Regions from separate parts of the Streptomyces sp. NPDC051180 genome, predicted to be linked through region 3. Evidence: riboswitches for the same ligand, from Rfam matches in the RefSeq annotation. Region 3 holds a riboswitch; each other region holds the start of a gene.

Region 1 (7,671 bases), on a different contig from region 3:
TCGTCAACAGCGTCCAGGACTTCTGGCGGAGCGAGTACGCGCGCCGCGGCGGGACCTACGGGAACGCCTCCACCGTCCTGTTCGCCCAGCGGGTCGGGACCGCGTGCGGCTCGGCGACCTCCGCCGTCGGCCCCTTCTACTGCCCCGGCGACCGGCAGGTCTACCTGGACCTGGGCTTCTTCGACGAGCTGCGCACCAAGTTCGGGTCGACCGGCGGGCCCTTCGCCCAGGCGTACGTGGTGGCGCACGAGTACGGCCACCACATCCAGAACCTGATGGGCACCCTGAGCCGCGCCCAGGACGGGCGGACCGGCGCGAACTCCAACGCCGTCCGGGTCGAACTCCAGGCGGACTGCTACGCCGGGGTGTGGGCGCGGCACGCGACGACCACCCCGGACGAGCGGACGGGCCGGCCGGTGCTGACCCGGCTCACCGACGACGACATCCGCGACGGCCTGGACGCGGCGGCCGCGGTGGGCGACGACCGGATCCAGGAACGGTTCCAGGGGCGGGTGACGCCGGAGAACTGGACGCACGGATCGGCGGCGCAGCGGCAGCAGTGGTTCTACCAGGGCTACCGGACCGGCGACATGGCCCAGTGCAACACCTTCCGCTGAGTTGCCGGGGGCGACTGCCAGACTGAGATCCAGGTCACATTCGGCTGCATCGAGAGGGAGTGACGGAATGACCGAAGCGCCGCACATCTGTCCGACGCTGACGTACCAGGACGCCAAGGCGGCGATCCGGCAGCTCACGGAGGGCTTCGGCTTCACCGCCACGGCCGTGTACGAGGCCGAGGACGGCCGGATCGCGCACGCCGAGCTGTCCTTCGGCAACGGCATGGTGATGCTGGGCAGCAAGGGCACCGGCAGCGAGTTCGACAAGCTGATGGCCGGCGGCGGCCCGGTGGGCGTCTTCGTGCACGTGGACGACGTCGACGAGCACCACGCCCGCGCGGTCGCCCACGGCGTCGAGATCGTGCTGCCGCCCACCGACCAGGAGTACGGCTCCCGGGACTACACGGCCCGGGACGCCGAGGGGAACATCTGGAGTTTCGGTACCTACACGCCCGGCGCGGCCGACTAGGAGGTGCGGCCCCGGCGGGCGCGGGCCGGGCGGCGCCGGCCGGTGCGGTCGCTCCGTCACGCGCCGCCGGTGTGGACCTGGAAGGCGGCCCTGCGGACCGCCTTGGCCAGGGCCGGGTCCGGATGGGCGGCGGCGAGGGCGACCAGCACCTGGACGGTACGGGGATGGCCGACCGCCCGGACCTCGTCGAGCAGCGCGGGGACGGTGCCCTGCACCGCGGAGTCGAGGTGGCGGACGAGCAGCGCGCTCTCGCCGTGGTCGGCGACGGCGGCGGCGGTGTCCACCCAGAGCCAGGTCGCCTCCTCCCGGCTGAGCACCTCCTGGGCGTCGTCGGGGTCGGCGCCGTCGTACTCGGCCAGCCAGAGCAGCGCGTAGGGGCGCAGGGAGGGCTCCGCGACGGTGGCCCTGACCTCGGCCTCGGCGGGCGCCCCGACGACCCGGAGCGCCTCGAAGGCGAGCCCGCGCAGCAGCGCGTCCTCGCCCCGGGCGACGGCGAGCAGCTCGGTCACCGCGCTGGACAGGGTGCGGGCGGCGAGCCAGGCGCGGTACTCGTCGCGGGCCGGGCCCGGGGTGAGCCGGGCGCAGCCGCGGAGCATGTCCTCGGCGGACTGCTCGATGTTCCCCGCGGGGCTCTGCGCGGCGACGCAGATCTGCTCCAGCTTGACCCAGACCGCCCAGTTGCCGAGCGGGGTCAGGGTGGCGTGGCGCTCCGGAGCACCGGGGTCGAGGGTGAGTGCGCCGACGGCGGCCAGACCTTCGAGCGCCCAGTCGAGCAGGGCGGGCAGGCCGTCGGTGCCGGGGACGTCCGCCGGTTCGGGGGACGGCTCGGCCGCGGGCACCTCGCAGCGCTCCTCGCGGAGTTCCTCGACCCGCTGGACGAGGAGGTCGAGGAGGGCGGGGACGAGCACCGGGCCCTGGGAGAGCTGGAGCAGCGACAGCACCTGCGGGACGGCCTCGACGACCTCGGCGACGGCGCCGGGCGCGACCCCCTCGGGGGCCGGGTGGACCAGGGACCAGGCGTCGAAGAGGGCGACCCAGCCGCGGAGGACGGCGGAGTCGTCGCGGTCCCAGGCGTGCAGCCGCCAGCCAGGGCGTACGGCGTCGCCGTGCAGTTCGACGAGGCCGGCGAGCCGGGCGCGGTCCCAGCCGGCGCCGATCTGGCCGGGTGTCAGGCCCAGTGCGGCGGAGGCTCGTTCCCGGGCGGTGTCGGCCCCCGCGCCGGGGCGGAGGGTGGTCTCGGCGCCGTGCTCGACGGCGGCCCAGCGGGCGATCCGTACGGCGTCGGCGAGGACCTGCCGGGCCTGCCGGGCGAGTTCCGCGCGGGGCGGAGTGCCCTCGGGCGGCCGCGGCGCCGGCCGGGTGCGCCGGGTCGTCACGGCCCGTCGGGCGGTGGCCAGGGCCCGCGGGCGGACGAGTCGGAGTCTGGAGTTGCGCGCCAATGGTTCATCGGGCTTTCGAGACGTCACGGGGGCAGTCTTCCCGCTGACGGCCCGAAAGCCCAATCGGAATCCGCTGCCCCGTCACAACTGCCGCCGGAACGCCTCTCCGGGGCGGCACCGCCGCGGCCTCCCGGGCTTCCCCGGGACGGGTCAGAAGAGCGGGGTGAGGAAGCGGCGCAGGGACTCCTCGTAGCCGACCGGGTCGGCGTTCCACATCGCCGCGTGCGGCGCCTGCCGGACGGTCCGCAGGCTGACCAGGTCGGGGCGGCGGGCGGCGAGCTCCACCGACGGGCCCCAGGGGGCGATCGTGTCGTCGGGGCCGTGGACGAGGAGGACCGGGACCCGCAGGGCGTCCGGCGAGGCGGCGGCCCCGACGCGGTCGCCGTGCGCGCCGGTCCTGCCCTGGGCGGCGCGGACGGCGAGCGGGAGCAGCGGGCCGGGGACGTGGCGGGCCGCGGCGAGGTTGCGCAGGGTGGCCTCCCAGTCGAGGACCGGGGAGTCGAGGACGAGGCCGGCGATGCGGTCGCGGACCCCGGACTCGGCGGCGGCCCGCAGGGCCATCGAGGCGCCGGTCCCCCAGCCGTGCAGGACGACCTGGGAGGCGCCGCGGCGGACGGCGTAGCGGATGGCGGCGTCGACGTCGCGCCACTCGGAGTCGCCGAGGTGGGCGAGGCCGTCCGGGGAGGGCGGCGCGCCCTCGTCGCCGCGGTAGGCGGGGACCAGGACCGGGATCTTGCGGCGGTGGAAGAAGGGGACGACGTTCAGCGGGTGCTCGCGGGTGGTGCCGAGGCCGTGCAGGGCGATCACCCAGGTGCTGCGCGGGCCGTGCACGATCCAGGCGGGCAGGGGGCCGAGTTCGCCGGGGATCTCGACGTCCTCGTGGGCCAGGCCGAGGGCGGTGGTCGGGGTGCCCCGGTGCAGCTGGGGGGTGAGGCGGACGCGGCTGCCGGGGCCGGGGGTGCCGAGCTCGACGCGTTCCAGACGCCGGACGACGGTGTCGGCGGTGTGCGGGACGCGGTCGAGGACGGGGCCGACGACGGCGTGCAGGCCGGGGGCCTCGATGCCGTACGTGCCGGGGCGCAGCGAGGCGAGGCTGCGGGTCAGGGTGATCCGGTCCGGGCCCGTGGCGTGCACGGTCAGGCGTGGATCCCCGGGGAGGGGTCGTCCGGACGGCGCCTTGAGGGCGACGTCGCTGGCGTACCGGCCGGCCGCGACCGCGGCCGCGCCGGCACCGATCAGAGTGGTGACGGCCACTGCCGTCGCTGTAGCCGGGCGCACGCTCTCCAGTGTCGGCAGGGTGCGGGCGGGGTGCCACCGGACGGAGCCGGGCGGGGGGGCCGACGGCGGCGGCGTGCGCTCCTCCGGACGCCACCCAGGGGAGTGACATGGGTCTCCCCGGCGGGGTCCCCCGGTCGGATGGTTCCGTCCGGGGAGCGGAACGGGGCGGTCGCGGAGGAACCCGGGCAGGTCATACGTGCCCGGGGAGGGACCGGATTACCCGGGGTTGCGGGGTGACCGCATCGTGGACAGCCGACCCTCTGGGAGGACAAGCGGAATCTCTTGACACCGGATAGGGACACCACGCCGCCCGCCCCAGTTCATCTTCCGTTCACCCAGGTTGCTTACGTTCGTCGAGCCACTGACGTCAAACGATTGCCTGGGTAAATGGAACACATCACGCTGCTGCTCGCCATTGTGGTCGTGACAGCTCTCGTGTTCGATTTCACGAACGGTTTCCACGACACCGCCAACGCGATGGCCACGACCATCTCGACCGGTGCTCTCAAGCCCAAGACGGCGGTGGCCATGTCCGCCGTGCTGAACCTCGTCGGAGCGTTCCTGTCCGTGGAGGTCGCCAAGACGATCTCCGGCGGGATCATCAACGAAGAGGGCATTCGTACAGAAGTGATCTTCGCGGCGCTCGTGGGCGCCATCCTGTGGAACCTGCTGACCTGGCTCCTGGGCCTGCCGTCCAGCTCCTCCCACGCTCTCTTCGGCGGACTCATCGGCGCCGCGGTCATGTCGGCCGGCTGGTCCGCCGTGAACGCCCCGACCATCGTCACCAAGGTCCTGATCCCGGCCATCGCGGCGCCGATCGTCGCCGGCCTCGCCGCGATGCTGGCCACCCGGCTGACGTTCAAGATCGGCGCCAAGACCGACGAGAAGCACACCGCCAAGGGCTACCGCGTCGGCCAGATCGCCTCCGCCGGTCTCGTCTCCCTCGCCCACGGCACCAACGACGCCCAGAAGACGATGGGCATCATCACCCTCGCCCTGGTCACGCAGGGCGTCGTCAGCCCCGGCTCGAACCCCCCGCTGTGGGTCGTCGTCTCCGCCGGTGTCGCCATCGCGCTCGGCACCTACCTCGGCGGCTGGCGCATCATCCGCACCATGGGCAAGGGCCTCACCGACCTCAAGCCGCAGCAGGGCTTCGCCGCCCAGACCAGCGCCGCCACGGTCATCCTGGCCTCCTCGCACCTCGGCTTCTCCCTCTCCACCACCCAGTCCTGCTCGGGTGCCGTGATGGGTGCCGGCCTCGGCCGCAAGGGCGGCGTCGTCCGCTGGTCGACCGCGACCCGGATGTTCGTCGCCTGGGGCCTGACCCTGCCCGCCGCGGGTCTGGTCGGCGCCGGCGCCGAGTTCCTGACCAAGCAGGGCACCTGGGGCATCGCCGCCGTCGCGGTCCTGCTGGTCTCCGGTTCGGCCGTCATCTGGGCGCTCTCCCGCCGCAAGCCGGTCGACCAGCACAACGTCACCGCCGACGACCTCGACGCCCCCGAGCCCGCGGGTGTGGTGACCACGGCGATCGCCGCCGTCACCCCGCCGCCGGCCGGCTCCGTCGCCGCGGTCGCGGACGCGGACCTCAAGACCACCATCCCCGCGCCGGCTCCCACGGACCCGGCCGCTCCCCCCGCCCCCGCGGCAGCGGTGTAAGGAACCAACGACATGAAGATCGACTGGGCAGCCCTCGGCTCCGTCTTCGGAGTCAGCCTCGTGGCGACCGTCGCCCTGGTGGGCCTCTTCACCCTCGGCGTCATCGGCCTCTCCAAGCAGGAGCAGGCCGCCGCCCAGGGCGGTTCCGCCGCCCTGGCCCGCACCGGCGCGTACGCCTGCTTCGCCCTGTGCCTGGCGGCCGTGGCGTACGGCATCTACCTGATCGTCGCCTGACGGTCCCCGGTACCTCGGCCGGGCGGTCCGCACCTTCGGGTGCGGACCGCCCGGCCCTCGTGTTTGTGGTGCTCCGCACAGTGACGCGACGCAGGTCAACGGTGAGTTGACGGCTGTTCTCGGGCCGTGGTGGACTGCCGAGGCCATTACGGCGGCAGCAGAGGAAGTCCGGTGCGAATCCGGCGCGGTCCCGCCACTGTGACCGGATCCCCAGGGTCCGGGAGTCAGGAACTCTCGCCGCCGGTCACGTCGATCCAGGGCGCGGACCCTGAGTGAGGACATTGCGCCATGCCCGGCCGCAGCCGCAGCCTTTCCAGAGCCACCCGTGTCTTCGCGTACGGAGCGACCCTCGGCCTCGCCGTCGACCGGCTGGTCGGCGACCCCCGCCGCGGACATCCCGTCGCCGCGTTCGGCCGGGCGGCCGCCGCCGTCGAGGAGCGTCTCCACCACGACCACCGGGGCTGGGGCGCCCTGCACACCGCCGTCTGCGCCGGCGCCACGGCCGCGGCCGGCGCCCTCGCCGCCCGCGCGGTCAAGGACAGCCGCGCCGCCTCCGTCGCCCTGACCGCCGCCGCCGTGTGGGCCGTGGTCGGCGGGACGACCCTGGGCCGGGAGGCCCGCGCGATCGGCGGGGCGCTGGAGGCCGGGGACCTGGAGGTGGCCCGGGAGCGGCTGCCCCACCTCTGCGGGCGCGACCCGCAGGCCCTGGACGGCCCCGCGATGGCCCGCGCGGTCGTGGAGTCCGTCGCCGAGAACACCTCCGACGCCGTGGTCGGCGCCCTCTTCTGGGGCGCCGTCGCGGGCGTGCCGGGGCTCGTGGGCTTCCGGGCCGTCAACACCCTCGACGCGATGGTCGGCCACAAGTCCCCCCGCCACCGCCGGTTCGGCTGGGCCTCGGCGCGGCTGGACGACGTGGCCGGCTGGCCCGGGGCCCGGCTGACCGCCGTCCTCGCCACCGTCGCGGGCGGCGACCCGCGCGGAGCCGCACGGGTCTGGCGCGCGGACGCGGCACGGCACCCCAGCCCGAACGCGGGCCCCGTCGAGTCCGCCTTCGCGGGCGCCCTCGGCGTGCGGCTCGGCGGGACCCTCGCGTACGGCGGGCGGGTCGAGCACCGGCCCGTGCTCAACGGGGAGGGGCGGCCCGTGGAGGTCGCCGACATCGAGCGGGCGGTCCGGCTGTCCCGCCGGGTCACCGGACTGACCCTGGCCGCCTGCGTGGGCGGCCGGCTGATCGTGAGCGCGCTGAAGCGGAGGAACGCATGAGGGGTGGCGGACTGCTCGTCGCCGGGACCACGTCCGACGCCGGCAAGAGCGTGGTGACGGCCGGAATCTGCCGCTGGCTGGTCCGCCAGGGCCTGAAGGTGGCGCCGTTCAAGGGACAGAACATGTCCCTCAACTCCTTCGTCACCCGCGAGGGCGCCGAGATCGGGCGGGCCCAGGCCATGCAGGCCCAGGCCGCCCGCGTCGAGCCGACCGCGCTGATGAACCCGGTGCTGCTCAAGCCCGGCAGCGACCGTTCCAGCCAGGTCGTCCTGATGGGAAAGCCGGTCGGCGAACTGAGCGCCCGCGGCTACCACGGGGGACGGCAGAAGGAACTCCTCGAACCCGTCCTGGCGTGCCTGGAGGAACTCCGGGGCATGTACGACGCCGTGATCTGCGAGGGGGCGGGCAGTCCGGCCGAGATCAACCTGCGGCGCACGGACATCGTGAACATGGGCATCGCGCGGGCCGCGCGGCTGCCCGTCGTGGTGGTCGGGGACATCGACCGGGGCGGGGTCTTCGCCCAGTTCTTCGGGACGACGGCGCTGCTGGGCCGCGAGGACCAGGCCCTCGTCGCCGGCTACCTGGTGAACAAGTTCCGGGGCGACGTCACCCTGCTCGAACCCGGCCTCGACATGCTCCACGGGCTGACCGGGCGGCGGACCTTCGGCGTCCTGCCGTACGCGCACGGGCTGGGCATCGACGAGGAGGACGGCCT
Region 2 (7,671 bases), on a different contig from region 3:
CAGCTCGTCCTCCGGCAGGGTGCCGGGGATGATCGTGAGGACCTCCTCCGCCTCGCACAGCGGCTCCCCGAGCCGGGCTGCGGCGGCGCTCACCGAGGTGACGCCGGGGATGACGGTGGTGTCGTAGCGGTCGGCCAGCCGCTTGTGCATGTGCTGGTACGAGCCGTAGAACAGCGGGTCGCCCTCGGCGAGGACGGCGACGGTGCGGCCGGCGTCGAGGTGGGCGGCGAGGCGGGCCGCCGCCTCCTCGTAGAAGTCGTTCAGGGCGCCCCGGTAGCCGCCCGGGTGGTCGGTGGTCTCCACCGTGAGCGGGTACATCAGGCGCTCCTCGATCTGCCCCTCGCGGAGGTGCTCCGCGGCGATCGAGCGGGCGATGGAGCGGCCGTGGCGGGCCGAGTGGTACGCGACGACGTCGGCGGCGGCGATGGCCTTCACCGCGGCGACGGTCATCAGGTCCGGGTCGCCGGGGCCGAGGCCGACGCCGTACAGCTTTCCGGTCACGGTGGTCATGCCTGGATCTCCGCTTCGTGGGCGATCGCGTTGATCGCGGCGGCCGTCATGGCGCTGCCGCCGCGCCGGCCGCGGACGACGAGGTAGTCGAGGCCGAGGTCCTGGTCCGCGAGCGCGTCCTTGGACTCGGCGGCGCCGATGAAGCCGACGGGTATGCCGAGGACGGCGGCGGGCCTCCCGGCGCCCTTCGCGACCATCTCCAGGAGGTGGAAGAGGGCGGTGGGCGCGTTGCCGATGGCGACGACGGAGCCTTCGAGGCGGTCCCGCCACAGTTCGAGGGCGGCGGCGGAGCGCGTGGTGCCGAGTTCGGCGGCGAGCGCGGGCACGGCCGGGTCGGAGAGCGCGCAGATCACCTCGTTGTCGGCGGGCAGCCGCTTGCGGGTGACCCCGCTGGCGACCATCTGGGCGTCGCAGAGGATCGGCGCGCCGGCCCGGAGCGCCTCGCGGGCGCGGGAGACGACCTGCGGCGAGTAGGCGATATCGCGTACGAGGTCGGTCATGCCGCAGGCGTGGATCATCCGGACCGCCACCTGGGCGACGTCGGCGGGCAGGCCCGCCAGATCCGCCTCGGCGCGGATCGTGGCAAAGGACCGGCGGTAGATCTCCGCCCCGTCCTTCTCGTAGTCGAACATCCTGGTGCTCTCGCTCATCTCGTCGGGTTCGTGCGGGCGGTGGCGACCGCCTCGGTCAGGGAGGTGCGGGGGGTGGGGAGTCCGTCCACCAGATAGCCGTCCTCGCCGGTGGCGAGGACCTCGACCCAGTCGCCGTGCGGGTGCCCGCAGCGGCGTGCGCACCCGGAGAAGTGCACGGGCAGCGGCCCCGCCGGCGCGGCGAGCGCGTCCGCCCGGACGTCGGCGAGGGACTTGGCGCAGCCGGGCCGACCCGTGCAGGCGGTGACCCCCGCCCCCGGCGCCCCGGGCCGGGTGACGAACCCCTGGCGCTCCAGCTCCCGCAGCCGCTCCGCGGCGGTCCCGGGTGTCGGGACGTCCGGGTCCGCCGGGTCCACGACGACCACCCCGCGCCAGGGGGTGAGGCGGAGTTCGGCGGCGGGCGCCAGGGCCCGGAGCTGGGCGGCGGTCAGCCGGCCGAGCGGCGCGAGGACGTGCAGCCCGCCGGGGAGCGCCCCGGGGGCGGGCGGCGGGGAGACGGTGAGCGGCGGCGGTACGGGGACGGGCTCCGCGTCGACTCCGGCGCGGGCCAGGGCCCCGGCCCACTCCGGGACGTGGCCGTCGGGCAGCTCCCGCGGCCGCCAGGCCCCGGTGCCGGCCGCGTCGGCGGCGTCCAGGAAGGCGAGGGCGGCGACGAGGGCGGCCGGGACCGCGTCGGCGGCGTCGATCCGGAAGGCCGCCGGGCCGAGCCGCAGCAGGGCGGTCCCGTCCGGCTCTGCGACCAAGCTCACATCGCCGCCGAGGCCGGCGACCTCGCCGCGGCCGTCGTCGAGGACGAACAGGAACCGTCCCGAAAGGGACGCGGCCCGGGGCTCCGCGCAGAGGGCGGCGTCCAGCCCTCGGGCCCACAACTGCACGTCGGCGTGGCCGAGTCCGCCGAGGCCGGCGGTGGGCGAGGCGATGATGTTGCGGACGCGTTCGTGGGTGGGGGAGGGCAGCAGGTCCGCCGCGGCGAGCAGCTCCGCCAGCCGGGCCCCGCACCCCTCCGGAAGGCCGCGCAGCTCCGCGTTGCCGCGCGAGGTGACGCTGATCCGCCCGTCGCCGAGGGCCTCCGCCGCGTCGGCCAGGACCTGTGCCTGACGGAGCGTCAAACGACCTGCGGGGAGCCGGAGTCGGGCCAGCCGACCGTCGTCGGCCGCGTGCAGGCGCAGCGCCCCGGGGCAGGCGTCGCCACGGTCCCGTATGCGAGGTTCGCCCCGTTCGGGCGTCGGGGGTGGGGTGGGCGGCATGGCGGCGAGCATACCCACGGGAAACCGACCGACCACCGGGTGTGATCCTGCCGACTCCCCGGCCCCCCGACGGCACGATCTACTATGCAGACGGCATGGGGTCCCAGGACCCCGGGGAGGAAGCCCGGTGAGAATCCGGCGCGGTCCCGCCACTGTGAGCCCGTACCGGCCGCGCCTCGGCACGACCCGGAACGAGTGAGTCAGGAACTCCCGCCATCCACACGACCACCCGGGGCGCGGACAACCCCGAGGAAGGGCCTGCGCACGCCATGCTTCTGCTGCTGTCGCACTCCGACACCGACCTGCTCAGTGCCCGCGCGGCGAACGCCGGGACCGCAGGCGGCCCGGTGGAGTACCGCTTCGCCAACCCCGCCCGCCTTCCCCTCGCCGACCTGCCCGGCCTCCTCGACGACGCCGAACTCGTCGTCGTCCGCCTCCTCGGCGGGCTCCGCTCCTGGCAGGAGGGGCTCGACGCGATCCGCGCCACCGGAAAGCCGCTCGTCGTCCTCAGCGGCGAACAGGCCCCCGACGCCCAGCTGATGGAGACGTCCACCGTCCCCGTCGGCGTCGCCACCGAGGCCCACGCCTACCTGGCGCACGGCGGCCCCGCCAACCTGGAGCAGCTGGCCCGCTTCCTCTCCGACACGGTCCTGCTCACCGGCCACGGCTTCGAGGCCCCGGCCGCCGCCCCCACCTGGGGCCCGCTGGACCGCACCCCGCGCCGCACCGACGGCCCGACCGTCGCCGTGCTCTACTACCGCGCCCACCACATGAGCGGCAACACCGCCTTCGTCGGCGCCCTCTGCGACGCGATCGAGGACGCCGGCGCCCGCGCGCTGCCGCTGTACGTCGCGTCCCTGCGCGCCCCCGAGGCCGAACTCGTCGACACCCTGCGCACCGCCGACGCCATCGTCACCACCGTCCTCGCCGCCGGCGGCACCAAGCCCGCCGAGGCCCAGGCCGGCGGCGACGAGGAGGCGTGGGACGCGGGCGCGCTCGCCGCGCTCGACGTGCCGATCCTCCAGGCGCTGTGCCTCACCGGCTCGCGGTCCGCGTGGGAGGAGAACGACGAGGGCCTCTCCCCGCTGGACGCCGCCAGCCAGGTCGCCGTGCCCGAGTTCGACGGCCGGCTCATCACCGTCCCGTTCTCCTTCAAGGAGATCGACGAGGACGGCCTGCCCGCCTACGTCGCCGACGCCGAGCGCGCGGCCCGCGTCGCCGGGATCGCGATCCGGCACGCCCGGCTCCGCCACATCCCGAACGCGGAGAAGAAGCTGGCGCTCGTCCTCTCCGCGTACCCCACCAAGCACTCCCGCATCGGCAACGCGGTCGGCCTCGACACCCCCGCCTCCGCCGTCGCCCTGCTCCGCCGGCTGCGCGAGGAGGGCTACGACTTCGGACCGGAGGAGGACCTCCCCGGCGTGGTCTCCGGCGACGGCGACGAGCTGATCTACGCCCTGATCGAGGCCGGCGGCCACGACCAGGACTGGCTCACCGAGGAGCAGCTCGCGCGCAACCCGGTCCGCATCCCCGCCGCCGACTACAAGCGCTGGTACGCGACCCTGCCCGAGGAGCTGCGCACCCACGTCGAGGAGCACTGGGGCCCGGCGCCCGGCGAGATGTTCCTCGACCGCTCCCGCAACCCCGAGGGCGACATCGTCCTCGCCGCGCTGCGCCGCGGGAACCTGCTGGTCCTCATCCAGCCGCCGCGCGGCTTCGGCGAGAACCCGATCGCGATCTACCACGACCCCGATCTCCCGCCGTCCCACCACTACCTGGCCGCCTACCGCTGGATCGCCGCCCGCGCCGAGGACGGCGGCTTCGGCGCCGACGCCATGGTCCACCTCGGCAAGCACGGCAACCTGGAGTGGCTGCCCGGCAAGAACGCCGGACTGTCCGCCGCCTGCGGCCCCGACGCCGCCCTCGGCGACCTGCCGCTCGTCTACCCCTTCCTCGTCAACGACCCGGGCGAGGGCACCCAGGCCAAGCGCCGCGTCCACGCCACGCTCGTGGACCACCTGGTGCCGCCGATGGCCCGCGCCGACTCGTACGGCGACATCGCGCGCCTGGAGCAGCTGCTCGACGAGTACGCGCAGATCTCCTCCATGGACCCGGCGAAGCTGCCCGCGATCCGCGCCCAGATCTGGACGCTGATCCAGGCCGCCAAGCTCGACCACGACCTCGGCCTCCAGGAGCGCCCGGAGGACGACGGCTTCGACGACTTCCTGCTGCACGTCGACGGCTGGCTGTGCGAGGTCAAGGACGCCCAGATCCGCGACGGCCTGCACGTCCTCGGCGGCGCCCCGGCCGGCGAGGCCCGGGTCAACCTGGTCCTCTCCATCCTGCGCGCCCGCCAGATCTGGGGCGGCACGCAGGCGCTGCCCGGCCTGCGCGAGGCCCTGGGCCTCGACGAGTCGGCCGCCACCCGCACCACCGCCGACGAGGCGGAGGCCAAGGCCCGCGAGCTGGTCGAGGCGATGGAGGCCGCCGACTGGTCGACGGACGCCGTGGAGACGGTCGGCGCCGCGTACGGCCCGGAGGTCCGGTCCGTCCTGCGCTTCGCCTGCGAGCAGGTCGTGCCGCGCCTCGCCGCCACCACCGACGAGCTGACGCACGCCGTGCACGCCCTGAACGGCGGCTTCGTCCCGGCCGGGCCGTCCGGCTCCCCGCTGCGCGGCCTGGTCAACGTCCTGCCGACCGGCCGGAACTTCTACTCGGTCGACCCCAAGGCCGTGCCGTCCCGGCTCGCCTGGGAGACCGGCCAGGCGCTCGCCGACTCCCTCCTGGAGCGCTACCGCACCGACAACGGCGCGTGGCCGACCTCGGTGGGCCTCTCCCTGTGGGGCACCAGCGCGATGCGGACCGCGGGCGACGACGTCGCCGAGGCCCTCGCCCTGCTCGGCGTCCGTCCCCTGTGGGACGAGGCGTCCCGCCGCGTCAACGGCCTGGAGCCGATCCCGCTCGCCGAGCTGGGCCGCCCGCGCGTCGACGTCACCCTGCGCATCTCCGGCTTCTTCCGTGACGCGTTCCCGCACGTCATCGGCCTTCTCGACGACGCCGTACGGCTCGTCGCCGGCCTGGAGGGCGAGTCGGCCGAGGACAACTATGTCCGGGCGCACGCGCAGGCCGACCTCGCCGAGCACGGCGACGAGCGGCGCGCCACGACCCGCATCTTCGGCTCCCGCCCCGGGACGTACGGCGCGGGCATCCTCCAGCTGATCGACTCGCGCGACTGGCGCACCGACGCCGACCTCGCCGAGGTGTACACGGTGTGGGGCGGGTACGCCTACGGCCGCGGGCTCGAAGGCCGCCCGGCCCGGGCCGAGATGGAGACGGCGTACAAGCGGATCGCGGTCGCCGCGAAGAACACGGACACCCGCGAGCACGACATCGCCGACTCCGACGACTACTTCCAGTACCACGGCGGCATGGTCGCGACCGTCCGCGCGCTCAAGGGCACGGCCCCCGAGGCGTACATCGGCGACTCGACCCGCCCCGAGACCGTCCGCACCCGCACCCTCGTCGAGGAGACCTCCCGGGTCTTCCGTGCCCGCGTGGTCAACCCGCGCTGGATCGAGGCCATGCGCCGCCACGGCTACAAGGGCGCCTTCGAGCTGGCGGCCACCGTCGACTACCTCTTCGGGTACGACGCCACGACGGGCGTGGTCGCCGACTGGATGTACGACAAGCTCACGCAGGAGTACGTCCTCGACCCGGCGAACCAGGCGTTCCTGAAGGAGGCCAACCCCTGGGCCCTGCACGGCATCGCCGAGCGGCTCCTGGAGGCCGAGTCCCGCGGCATGTGGGAGAAGCCCGACCCGGAGACCCTGGCCGCCCTGCGCCAGGTGTACCTGGAGACCGAGGGCGACCTGGAGGGCTCGGACGAGGACGAGGACTAGGACGGGCCGGGGCCCGGATCGGGCCCGGACCCGGGGCCGATCCGGACCCGGGGCCGATCCGGGCCCGAGGGACCTCAGGTCCTCACGAGGCCCGGGGCCGGGGCCAGTTCGAGGCGGCGGCCCCGGAAGCCCCGCCTCAGCCGCCGGTCGTGACTGACCACGACCAGCGTGCCCCGGTACTCCGCGAGCGCGGCCTCGATCTCCTCCACCAGAGCCGGTGCGAGGTGGTTGGTCGGCTCGTCGAGGAGGAGCAGGTCGGCCGGTGACGTCACCAGACGGGCCAGCTCCAGCTTCCGCCGCTGTCCGGTCGACAGGCACCGGACGGGGGTCGTCAGGTCCCGGGCGGAGAAGAGCCCGAGGGCGAGCAGTTCGTCCGCGCGGTCTTCTCCGAAGGCCACGCTCACCGTACGGGGGTCGGTGGGCGGGGCCGTCTCCTGGCGGAGCGTCCCGACGCGGGCCGGTGTCCGCACCGTGCCCGCGTCCGGGACGAGTTCGCCCGCCAGGACCTTCAGGAGGGTGGTCTTCCCGGCGCCGTTCGGGCCCGTGACCAGCAGCCGTTCGCCCGCGTCGAGGCGGAGGGCGTCCAGCCGGAGCCGCCCGTCCACCCGCACGCCGGCCAGGTCGACGGGGCCGCCCTCGCCCACCAGCTCCGCCCGGAACCGGAGCGGCTCGGGAGGCGCGGGCACGGGATGGGCGGTGAGCCGGGCCAGCCGTTCGCGGGCCGCCCGGATGCGGCTCATCGTCCCGTGCGCCCGTGACCGGGCGCGGAAGGCGCCCGCCCCGCTGAACGCCGCCGGGGCCTTGCGGGGGATCGCGGAGAAGCGGTCGACGTGGGCGTCCGCGAGGGCCGTGTACCGGGCGAGCTCGGTCCGCCACTCCTCGTGCGCCCGCTGCCGGCGGGCCCGTTCGGCGGCGCGTCCGGCCAGGTGACCGGCGTAGCCGTCGCCGTACCGGCGCACGGTGCGGCGGTCCTCGTCGACCTCCAGGACGGCGGTGGCCACCCGGTCGAGGAAGACCCGGTCGTGGGAGACGGCGACGACCGTGCCGCGGTGGGCGCGCAGCCGGTCCTCCAGCCAGTCCACGGCCTCGTCGTCGAGGTCGTTCGTCGGCTCGTCGAGCAGCAGGAGCTCGGGCTCGGCGGCGAGCACGGCGGCGAGCGCGAGCCGCGACCGCTGTCCGCCGGAGAGGGTCGCCAGGGGCCGGTCCCGGTCGAGCGGGCCGGGCTCCCCGAGCCGCCGCAGCGTCGTCTCCACCCGCCGGTCGGCGTCGGCGCCGCCGCGCGCCTCGTAGGCGGCGAGCAGCTCCGCGTATCCCGCGAGGTCCCCGGTGACGGCGAGCCGCGCCTCGGCGGCCCCGATCGCCCGC
Region 3 (7,671 bases):
ATGCGCACTCGCAAAGGCCGGACGCGGCTCCCTGACCTGATGGTGTACCAGGGAAGTCGGCATCGAGTCGGCGTCAGTACCGCTCGGAACAGCCTCTCGCCGCCTCGAACCGCCACGATCCATCACTTGCCTCACCTGCCCTGACCTGCAAAGACACTGCCCAGCAGCTTCCCTGCCCGTCTCACCAGGAGGTACCCATGAGGATGTTGATCAACGTTCCCGAGACCGTCGTCGCCGACGCGCTGCGGGGGATGGCAGCCGCGCACCCCGAGCTGACCGTGGACGTGGAGCGGCGGGTGGTGGTGCGGCGGGACGCGCCGGTGGCGGGGAAGGTGGCGCTGGTGTCGGGGGGCGGGTCGGGGCACGAGCCGTTGCACGGGGGGTTCGTGGGGCCCGGGATGCTGGCGGCGGCGTGTCCCGGGGAGGTCTTCACCTCGCCGGTCCCCGACCAGATGGTGAGGGCCGCTGCGGCGGTGGACAGCGGTGCCGGGGTCCTGTTCGTCGTCAAGAACTACACCGGTGACGTGCTGAACTTCGAGATGGCGGCGGAGCTCGCGGAGGACGAGGGCATTCAGGTCGCCAAGGTTCTGGTCGACGACGACGTGGCGGTGACGGACAGTCTGTACACGGCGGGGCGGCGCGGGACCGGGGCCACGCTGTTCGTCGAGAAGATGGCGGGCGCGGCGGCCGAGGAGGGCGCCCCGCTGGAGCGGGTGGAGTCGATCGCACGCCGGGTCAACGCGCGGTCGCGGTCCTTCGGCGTGGCGCTGAGCGCCTGCACCACTCCCGCCAAGGGCAGACCGACCTTCGATCTCCCGGCCGGAGAACTGGAGTTGGGCGTCGGCATCCACGGCGAGCCGGGCCGGGAGCGGCGGGCGATGATGACCTCGCGGGAGATCGCGGACTTCGCCGTGGACGCGGTCGTCCAGGACCTCAACCCCGACGGCCCGGTGATCGCGCTGGTCAACGGGATGGGCGGGACACCGCTCCTGGAGCTGTACGGCTTCAACGCGGAGGTGCAGCGGGTGCTCACCGAGCGGGGCGTGCCGGTGGCGCGGACGCTGGTGGGGAACTACGTGACCTCCCTCGACATGGCCGGCTGCTCGGTGACCCTGTGCGAGGTGGACGAGGAGCTGCTCCGCCTGTGGGACGCGCCGGTCGAGACGGCCGCGCTGCGCTGGGGCCGGTGAGGCGGCGGTGGGTACGGACGAGGGAGCGGGCATGACGGAGACCTTCGGCGCCGCGTTCCTGGTGCGCTGGCTGGACGCGGTCGCCGGGGCCGTCGACCGGGAGGCGGACCGGCTCACCGAGCTGGACTCGGCGATCGGGGACGCCGACCACGGCGCCAATCTCAGGCGCGGCTTCGCCGCGGTCACGGACCTGTTGGCGAAGGAGCCGCCGGCGACGCCCGGCGCGGTGCTCACCGCCGCCGGGCGACAGCTGATCTCCACGGTCGGCGGCGCGTCGGGCCCGCTGTACGGAACCCTGCTGCGGAGCGCCGGGAAGACCCTGGGCGAGGACGAGGGGGTCACCCGGGAGCGGCTGGCGGAGGCGCTGGACTCCGGGGTGGCCGCCGTGTCCCGGTTGGGCGGTGCCCAGGTGGGCGACAAGACCATGCTGGACGCGCTGACTCCGGCGGTGGAGGGCCTGCGGACCTCGTTCGCGGCGGCCCGCGCCGCCGCGGACGAGGGCGCGCTGGCGACCGTACCCCTGCGGGCGCGCAAGGGCCGGGCCAGCTACCTCGGCGAACGCTCGACGGGGCACCAGGATCCGGGGGCGACGTCGTCGGCCCTGCTGTTCGCCGCGCTCGCCGAGACGGCGGCGGCCGAGGGCCTGTCGGCCGGGAACCCGGCGTCCGGGAACGCGAGCGCCGCGGACCGGGGCGTCGGGGAGGGGCACGGCGCCGGGGAGGCGTCGTGAGCCCGGCGGGGGGCGGGGCCGCGCCCGTGGGTATCGTGCTCGTCTCGCACAGCTCGGCGGTCGCGGCGGCCGTCGCCGAGCTGGCCGCGGGGCTCGCGGGCGGCGGGGACCTCGCGCCGCTGGCTGCGGCGGGCGGCCTGCCGGACGGCGGGCTGGGGACGAGCGCGGAGCTGATCTCGGCGGCGGCGCAGGCCGTGGACCGCGGGGCGGGGGTGGCGCTCCTGGTCGATCTGGGGAGCGCCGTGCTCACCGTGAAGGCGCTGCTCGCCGAGGGCGACGAACTCCCGGAGGAATCCCGTCTGGTGGACGCGCCGTTCGTCGAGGGAGCGGTGGCGGCGCTGGTGACGGCGAGCGCCGGCGGGGACCTCGACGCGGTGGCGGCAGCGGCCTCGGAGGCGTACTCCTACCGCAAGGAGTGACCTCCGGCGGCGGGTGCGCGGAGTGACGGAGAGGCCGCACCGGGTGGCGACCGTGTTGTGATGTACCTGGTCAACGCACTAATGTCGCAGGGCCTTGGTGTACGGGAAACCGGTGCAGTACCGGTGCGGCCCTCGCCACTGTGATCGGGAGGTCCGGCTCCACCTCCGCGGGGAACACCCTCGGGGAAGCCACTGGACCGCGACGGGAGACCGCCGCGGTGTGGGAAGGCGGAGTCGGACGGCATGACCGTCAGCCAGGAGACCGGCCAGGGTGCGTTGTCCATCCACGAGGTGCTGGAGAGGGTCTTCCGACCATGCATATAGCCGAGGGGTACCTTCCCCCTGCGCACGCCGCCGCCTGGGGCGTCGCGGCCGCCCCGTTCGTCGTCCACGGGGTGCGCTCCCTGACCCGCGAGGTGCGCGCGAACCCCGAGTCCACCCTGCTGCTCGGCGCTTCCGGCGCCTTCACGTTCGTCCTGTCGGCGCTCAAGCTGCCTTCGGTGACGGGCAGTTGTTCCCACCCGACCGGCACGGGCCTGGGCGCGATCCTGTTCCGGCCGCCGATCATGGCGGTCCTGGGGACGATCACCCTGCTCTTCCAGGCCCTGCTGCTCGCCCACGGCGGCCTCACCACGCTCGGCGCCAACGCGTTCTCGATGGCGATCGTCGGGCCCTGGGCGGGGTACGGGACCTACCGGCTGGTGCGCCGGTTCGGTGCGCCGCTGATGGTCGCCGTCTTCTTCGGCGCGTTCGTCGCCGACCTCTCGACGTACTGCGTGACCAGTGTGCAGCTGGCGCTGGCCTTCCCCGACCCGGGCAGCGGCATCGCGGGGGCGCTGGCCAAGTTCGGCGGCATCTTCGCCGTGACGCAGATCCCGCTGGCGGTGAGCGAGGGCCTGCTGACCGTGCTCGTGATGCGGTTGCTGACCCAGTCGAGCAAGGGCGAGCTGACCCGTCTCGGCGTCCTCGCCCCGCGGTCCGCCGAGCGCCACGAGGAGGCGGCCGCACGATGAGCAGGATCAGCCGGAACACCAGGATCAACGCCCTTCTGCTCCTCGCCGTCGCGGCGCTCGCGGTGCTGCCGCTCGTGCTGGGCCTCGGCGACCACAAGGAGGAGCCCTTCACCGGGGCCGACGCCGAGGCGGAGACCGCGATCACCGAGCTCCACCCGGACTACGAGCCCTGGTTCAGCCCCCTGTACGAACCTCCTTCCGGGGAGATCGAGTCTGCCCTGTTCGCCCTCCAGGCCGCACTGGGCGCCGGCGTCCTGGCGTACTACTTCGGTCTGCGTCGCGGCCGTCGCCAGGGCGCTGCGCGGGCCGCGTCGGCCGCGGGCGACGGCGAGCAGCGGGCCGCCGAGAAGCGCTCCGCGGGCGACACGGGCAAGGACGGTGCCGCCGGAGCCGACGCCCCCGTCCCCGGCCGGGACGCGTAGCCGCCGATGCTGCCCATCGACGCGGCGGCGCACGGCAGCCGCTGGCGTGCCCGCCATCCCGCCGAGAAGGCGCTGCTCGGCTTCGGTCTGACGTTGTGCGCGGTGTGTCTGCCGCCGTGGCCGGGCGCCGTGCTCGTGGCGGCGGCCACGCTCGGGGTGCTGCTCGGTCCGGCCGGCGTGGCGGGCCGTCAGCTGTGGCGGGCGTTCCGCGTGCCGCTCGGCTTCTGTGTCACGGGCGCGGTTCCGCTGCTCTTCGAGGTGGGCGGGGCCCGGGGGCCGGTGGCGCTCGCGCCGGACGGCCCGGCGCACGCGGTCGAGCTGCTGCTGCGTACTTCGTCGGCCTCGCTCGGGGTGCTGCTGTTCGCGTTCACGACGCCGGTGTCCGACGTCCTCCCCCGGCTGGTCCGGGCGGGGGTGCCGGCGCCGGTGGTGGACGTGGCCCTGGTGATGTACCGGATCATCTTCCTGCTGCTCGACTCGCTGGCCAGGATCCGGCAGGCGCAGGCGGCCCGGCTGGGGCACACCAGCCGGGCCGCGACCTGGCGTTCGCTGGCGGGCCTCGGCGCGACCACTTTCGTCAGGGCCTTCGACCGGGCGCAGCGCCTGCAGTCGGGGCTCGCCGGCCGGGGGTACGACGGGACGCTCCGGGTGCTGGTGCCCGCGTGCGCCGTCTCCCGCCGGTTCCTCGCGGCGACGGCTCTGCTGCTCGGGGGCCTCGTCGCCCTCACCCTCGTACTCGAAAGGTTCCTTCCGTGACGCCTCCGCACCCGACGACGCCTCAGGGCCCGGCTCCCGTCGTGGAGCTGGTGAGGGCGGGATTCGCCTACGAGGACGGGCCCCCGGTCCTGGAGGACGTGGACTTCGCGGTGGCGGAGGGACGGGCGATCGCGCTCCTGGGCCGCAACGGCAGCGGCAAGACGACGCTGCTGCGCCTGCTGAGCGGCGGCCTGAAGTGCGGGAGGGGCGCGCTGCTCCTGGACGGGGCGCCGGTGGCGTACGACCGCCGCGGGCTGACCCGGCTGCGGACCACCGTGCAGCTGGTCGTGCAGGACCCGGACGACCAGCTCTTCGCCGCCTCCGTGGGCCAGGACGTGTCCTTCGGGCCGACGAACCTGGGGCTGCCGGAGGACGAGGTGCGGCTGCGGGTGCGCGAGGCCCTGGAGGCGCTGGACATCGTGGCCCTCGAGGACCGGCCGACGCACCTGCTCTCGTACGGGCAGCGCAAGCGGGCCGCGATCGCGGGCGCCGTGGCGATGCGGCCGCGGGTCCTGATCATGGACGAGCCGACGGCCGGCCTCGACCCCCACGGCCAGGAGCGGCTGCTCGACGCCCTGGGGCGGCTGCGCGAGGGCGGCACGACCGTGGTCATGGCGACCCACGACGTGGACCTCGCCCTGCGCTGGGCCGACGAGGCCGCCGTCCTCTCCCCCGCGGGGCTGCGGACCGGACCGGTCGCCGACCTCCTCGCGGACGACGAGCTCCTCGCCGACGCCCGGCTCCGCCGCCCCTGGGCCACCGCGGTGGCGCGGCTGCTCCGGGCCCGCGGTCTGCTCGACCCGGACGCGCCGGAGCCCCGCACGCCCGAGGACCTGGACGCGTGGGCGGGTGCGGGGAGCCTGTGATCCTTGAGGTTACCGAGTAGTAGACATCACTCCCCGATTCTTCTGCAACTAGTTGCATAAGGCGGACGGGTCCCCTAGAACTGAGGGCGACGATCCTGCGCGAGGAGGCGCCCCGATGACCCCGTACCCGCACCTGCTGAGCCCGCTCGACCTGGGGTTCACGACCCTGCCCAACCGGGTGATCATGGGGTCGATGCACGTCGGCCTGGAGGAGACCGAGCACGGCTTCGAGCGCATGGCCGCGTTCTACGCCGAGCGGGCGCGCGGCGGCGCCGGCCTGATCGTCACCGGCGGCATCGCACCCAACGAGGCCGGCCGGCCGTGGGACGGCGGCGCCAAGCTGACCACGGACGAGGAGGTCGCCGAGCACCGGCTGATCACCGACGCCGTGCACGCCGAGGGAGGCCGGATCGCGATGCAGATCCTGCACTTCGGCCGGTACGCCTACCACCCCGGCCTGGTCGGCCCCAGTGCGATCAAGGCGCCGATCAGCCCCTTCGTGCCGAACGAGCTGACCGACGCCGAGGTCGAGCAGACCGTGGAGGACTACGCCCGCTGCGCCGAGCTCGCCAAGGAGGCCGGCTACGACGGCGTCGAGGTCATGGGCTCCGAGGGCTACCTCGTCAACGAGTTCATCGCGGCCGCGACCAACCAGCGCACCGACCGCTGGGGCGGTTCCTACGAGAACCGCGTCCGCTTCCCGCTGGAGATCGTCCGCCGGATCCGCGAGCGGGTCGGCGCGGAGTTCATCCTCGTCTACCGCCTGTCCATGCTGGACCTCGTGCCCGGCGGCTCCACCCTGGAGGAGGTCGTCCGGCTCGCCAAGGAGATCGAGGCCGCGGGCGCGACCATCATCAACACCGGCATCGGCTGGCACGAGGCCCGCATCCCGACCATCGCCACCTCCGTGCCGCGCGGCGCGTACACCTGGGTGACGAAGAAGCTGATGGGCGCGGTGTCCGTGCCGCTCGTCACCAGCAACCGGATCAACACGCCCGAGGTCGCCGAGGAGATCCTCGCCGACGGCCGCGCCGACCTCGTCTCGCTGGCCCGGCCGTTCCTGGCCGACCCCGCCTTCGTCGCCAAGGCCGCTGCCGACCGCGCCGACACCATCAACACCTGCATCGGCTGCAACCAGGCGTGCCTGGACCACACCTTCAACCTGAAGATCACGTCCTGCCTGGTCAACCCGCGCGCCTGCCACGAGACCGAGCTCGTCCTCTCCCCCACCCGCCTCGCCAAGCGGATCGCCGTCGTCGGCGCCGGCCCGGCCGGCCTCGCGTGCGCCGTGTCCGCCGCCGAGCGCGGCCACGCCGTCACGCTCTTCGACGCCGCTGCCGAGATCGGCGGCCAGCTGAACGTCGCCAGGCGGGTGCCGGGCAAGGAGGAGTTCGACGAGACCCTGCGGTACTTCCGCGTCCAGCTCGACGAGCGCGGGGTCGAGGTGCGGCTCGGCACCCCCGTCGCCGCCGGCGACCTGGACGGCTTCGACGAGGTCGTCGTCGCCACCGGCGTCTCGCCCCGCACGCCCGGCATCCCCGGCGTCGACCACCCGAGCGTGGTCAGCTACCTCGACGTGCTGCGCGACGGCGCGCACGTCGGCGAGCGCGTGGCGATCATCGGCGCGGGAGGCATCGGCTTCGACGTGGCGGAGTTCCTCACGGACGGCGGCGAGGGCGCGAGCCAGGACCCCGAGACGTACTTCCGGCAGTGGGGCGTCGACACCTCCTACGAGAACCGCGGCGGACTGCGCGCCCCCGAGCGCAACGCGCCGCCGCGCCGGGTCCACCTGCTCCAGCGCAAGAGCTCCAAGGTCGGCGCGGGCCTCGGCAAGACGACGGGATGGATCCACCGCACCGAGCTCAAGCACCGCGGCGTCACCATGGTCGCGGGCGTCTCCTACGACCGCATCGACGACGAGGGCCTGCACCTGACGATCGACGGCGAGCAGCAGCTCCTGCCCGTCGACACGGTCGTGCTCTGCTCCGGCCAGGAGCCCCGCCGCGACCTGTACGAGGAGCTGGTGGCCGCCGGCCGCACGCCGCACCTCATCGGCGGCGCGGACGTGGCCGCCGAGCTGGACGCGAAGCGCGCCATCGACCAGGGCACCCGGCTCGCCGCCACCCTGTGACGACGGCCCCCTGATCGCCGTGGCCGACCGAACCTAGGATGCGAGCATGTCCCTCCCGCACGCGATCCTCACCGCGTTGCTCGAGAAGCCGTCCTCCGGCCTCGAACTGACGCGCCGCTTCGACAAGTCGATCGGCTACTTCTG

What was found. A riboswitch is a leader RNA that binds a small molecule or an ion and turns the genes downstream of it on or off. The one in region 3 is predicted to bind cobalamin.
Region 1: another riboswitch for cobalamin. It lies ahead of AB0424_RS03765 (cobalamin biosynthesis protein); the one in region 3 lies ahead of AB0424_RS01795 (energy-coupling factor ABC transporter permease).
Region 2: another riboswitch for cobalamin. It lies ahead of cobN (cobaltochelatase subunit CobN); the one in region 3 lies ahead of AB0424_RS01795 (energy-coupling factor ABC transporter permease).

The regions. Positions count from the first base shown of each region.
Region 1 is NZ_JBFBBC010000002.1:60,896-68,566, forward strand. It holds gene AB0424_RS03735 (neutral zinc metallopeptidase) at 1-617, shown strand, start outside; gene AB0424_RS03740 (VOC family protein) at 685-1,086, shown strand; gene AB0424_RS03745 (hypothetical protein) at 1,143-2,462, opposite strand; gene AB0424_RS03750 (hypothetical protein) at 2,676-3,803, opposite strand; gene AB0424_RS03755 (inorganic phosphate transporter) at 4,191-5,459, shown strand; gene AB0424_RS03760 (hypothetical protein) at 5,472-5,693, shown strand; cobalamin riboswitch at 5,815-5,947, shown strand; gene AB0424_RS03765 (cobalamin biosynthesis protein) at 5,982-6,956, shown strand; gene AB0424_RS03770 (cobyric acid synthase) at 6,953-7,671, shown strand, end outside.
Region 2 is NZ_JBFBBC010000003.1:113,757-121,427, reverse strand. It holds gene AB0424_RS07260 (precorrin-2 C(20)-methyltransferase) at 1-510, opposite strand, end outside; gene AB0424_RS07255 (precorrin-8X methylmutase) at 507-1,160, opposite strand; gene AB0424_RS07250 (cobalamin biosynthesis protein CobG) at 1,157-2,407, opposite strand; cobalamin riboswitch at 2,488-2,639, shown strand; gene cobN (cobaltochelatase subunit CobN) at 2,677-6,306, shown strand; gene abc-f (ribosomal protection-like ABC-F family protein) at 6,381-7,671, opposite strand, start outside.
Region 3 is NZ_JBFBBC010000001.1:400,865-408,535, reverse strand. It holds gene dhaK (dihydroxyacetone kinase subunit DhaK) at 198-1,190, shown strand; gene dhaL (dihydroxyacetone kinase subunit DhaL) at 1,222-1,920, shown strand; gene AB0424_RS01800 (PTS fructose transporter subunit IIA) at 1,947-2,339, shown strand; cobalamin riboswitch at 2,390-2,625, shown strand; gene AB0424_RS01795 (energy-coupling factor ABC transporter permease) at 2,654-3,352, shown strand; gene AB0424_RS01790 (energy-coupling factor ABC transporter substrate-binding protein) at 3,358-3,774, shown strand; gene cbiQ (cobalt ECF transporter T component CbiQ) at 3,781-4,530, shown strand; gene AB0424_RS01780 (ATP-binding cassette domain-containing protein) at 4,527-5,396, shown strand; gene AB0424_RS01775 (NADPH-dependent 2,4-dienoyl-CoA reductase) at 5,512-7,527, shown strand; gene AB0424_RS01770 (PadR family transcriptional regulator) at 7,574-7,671, shown strand, end outside.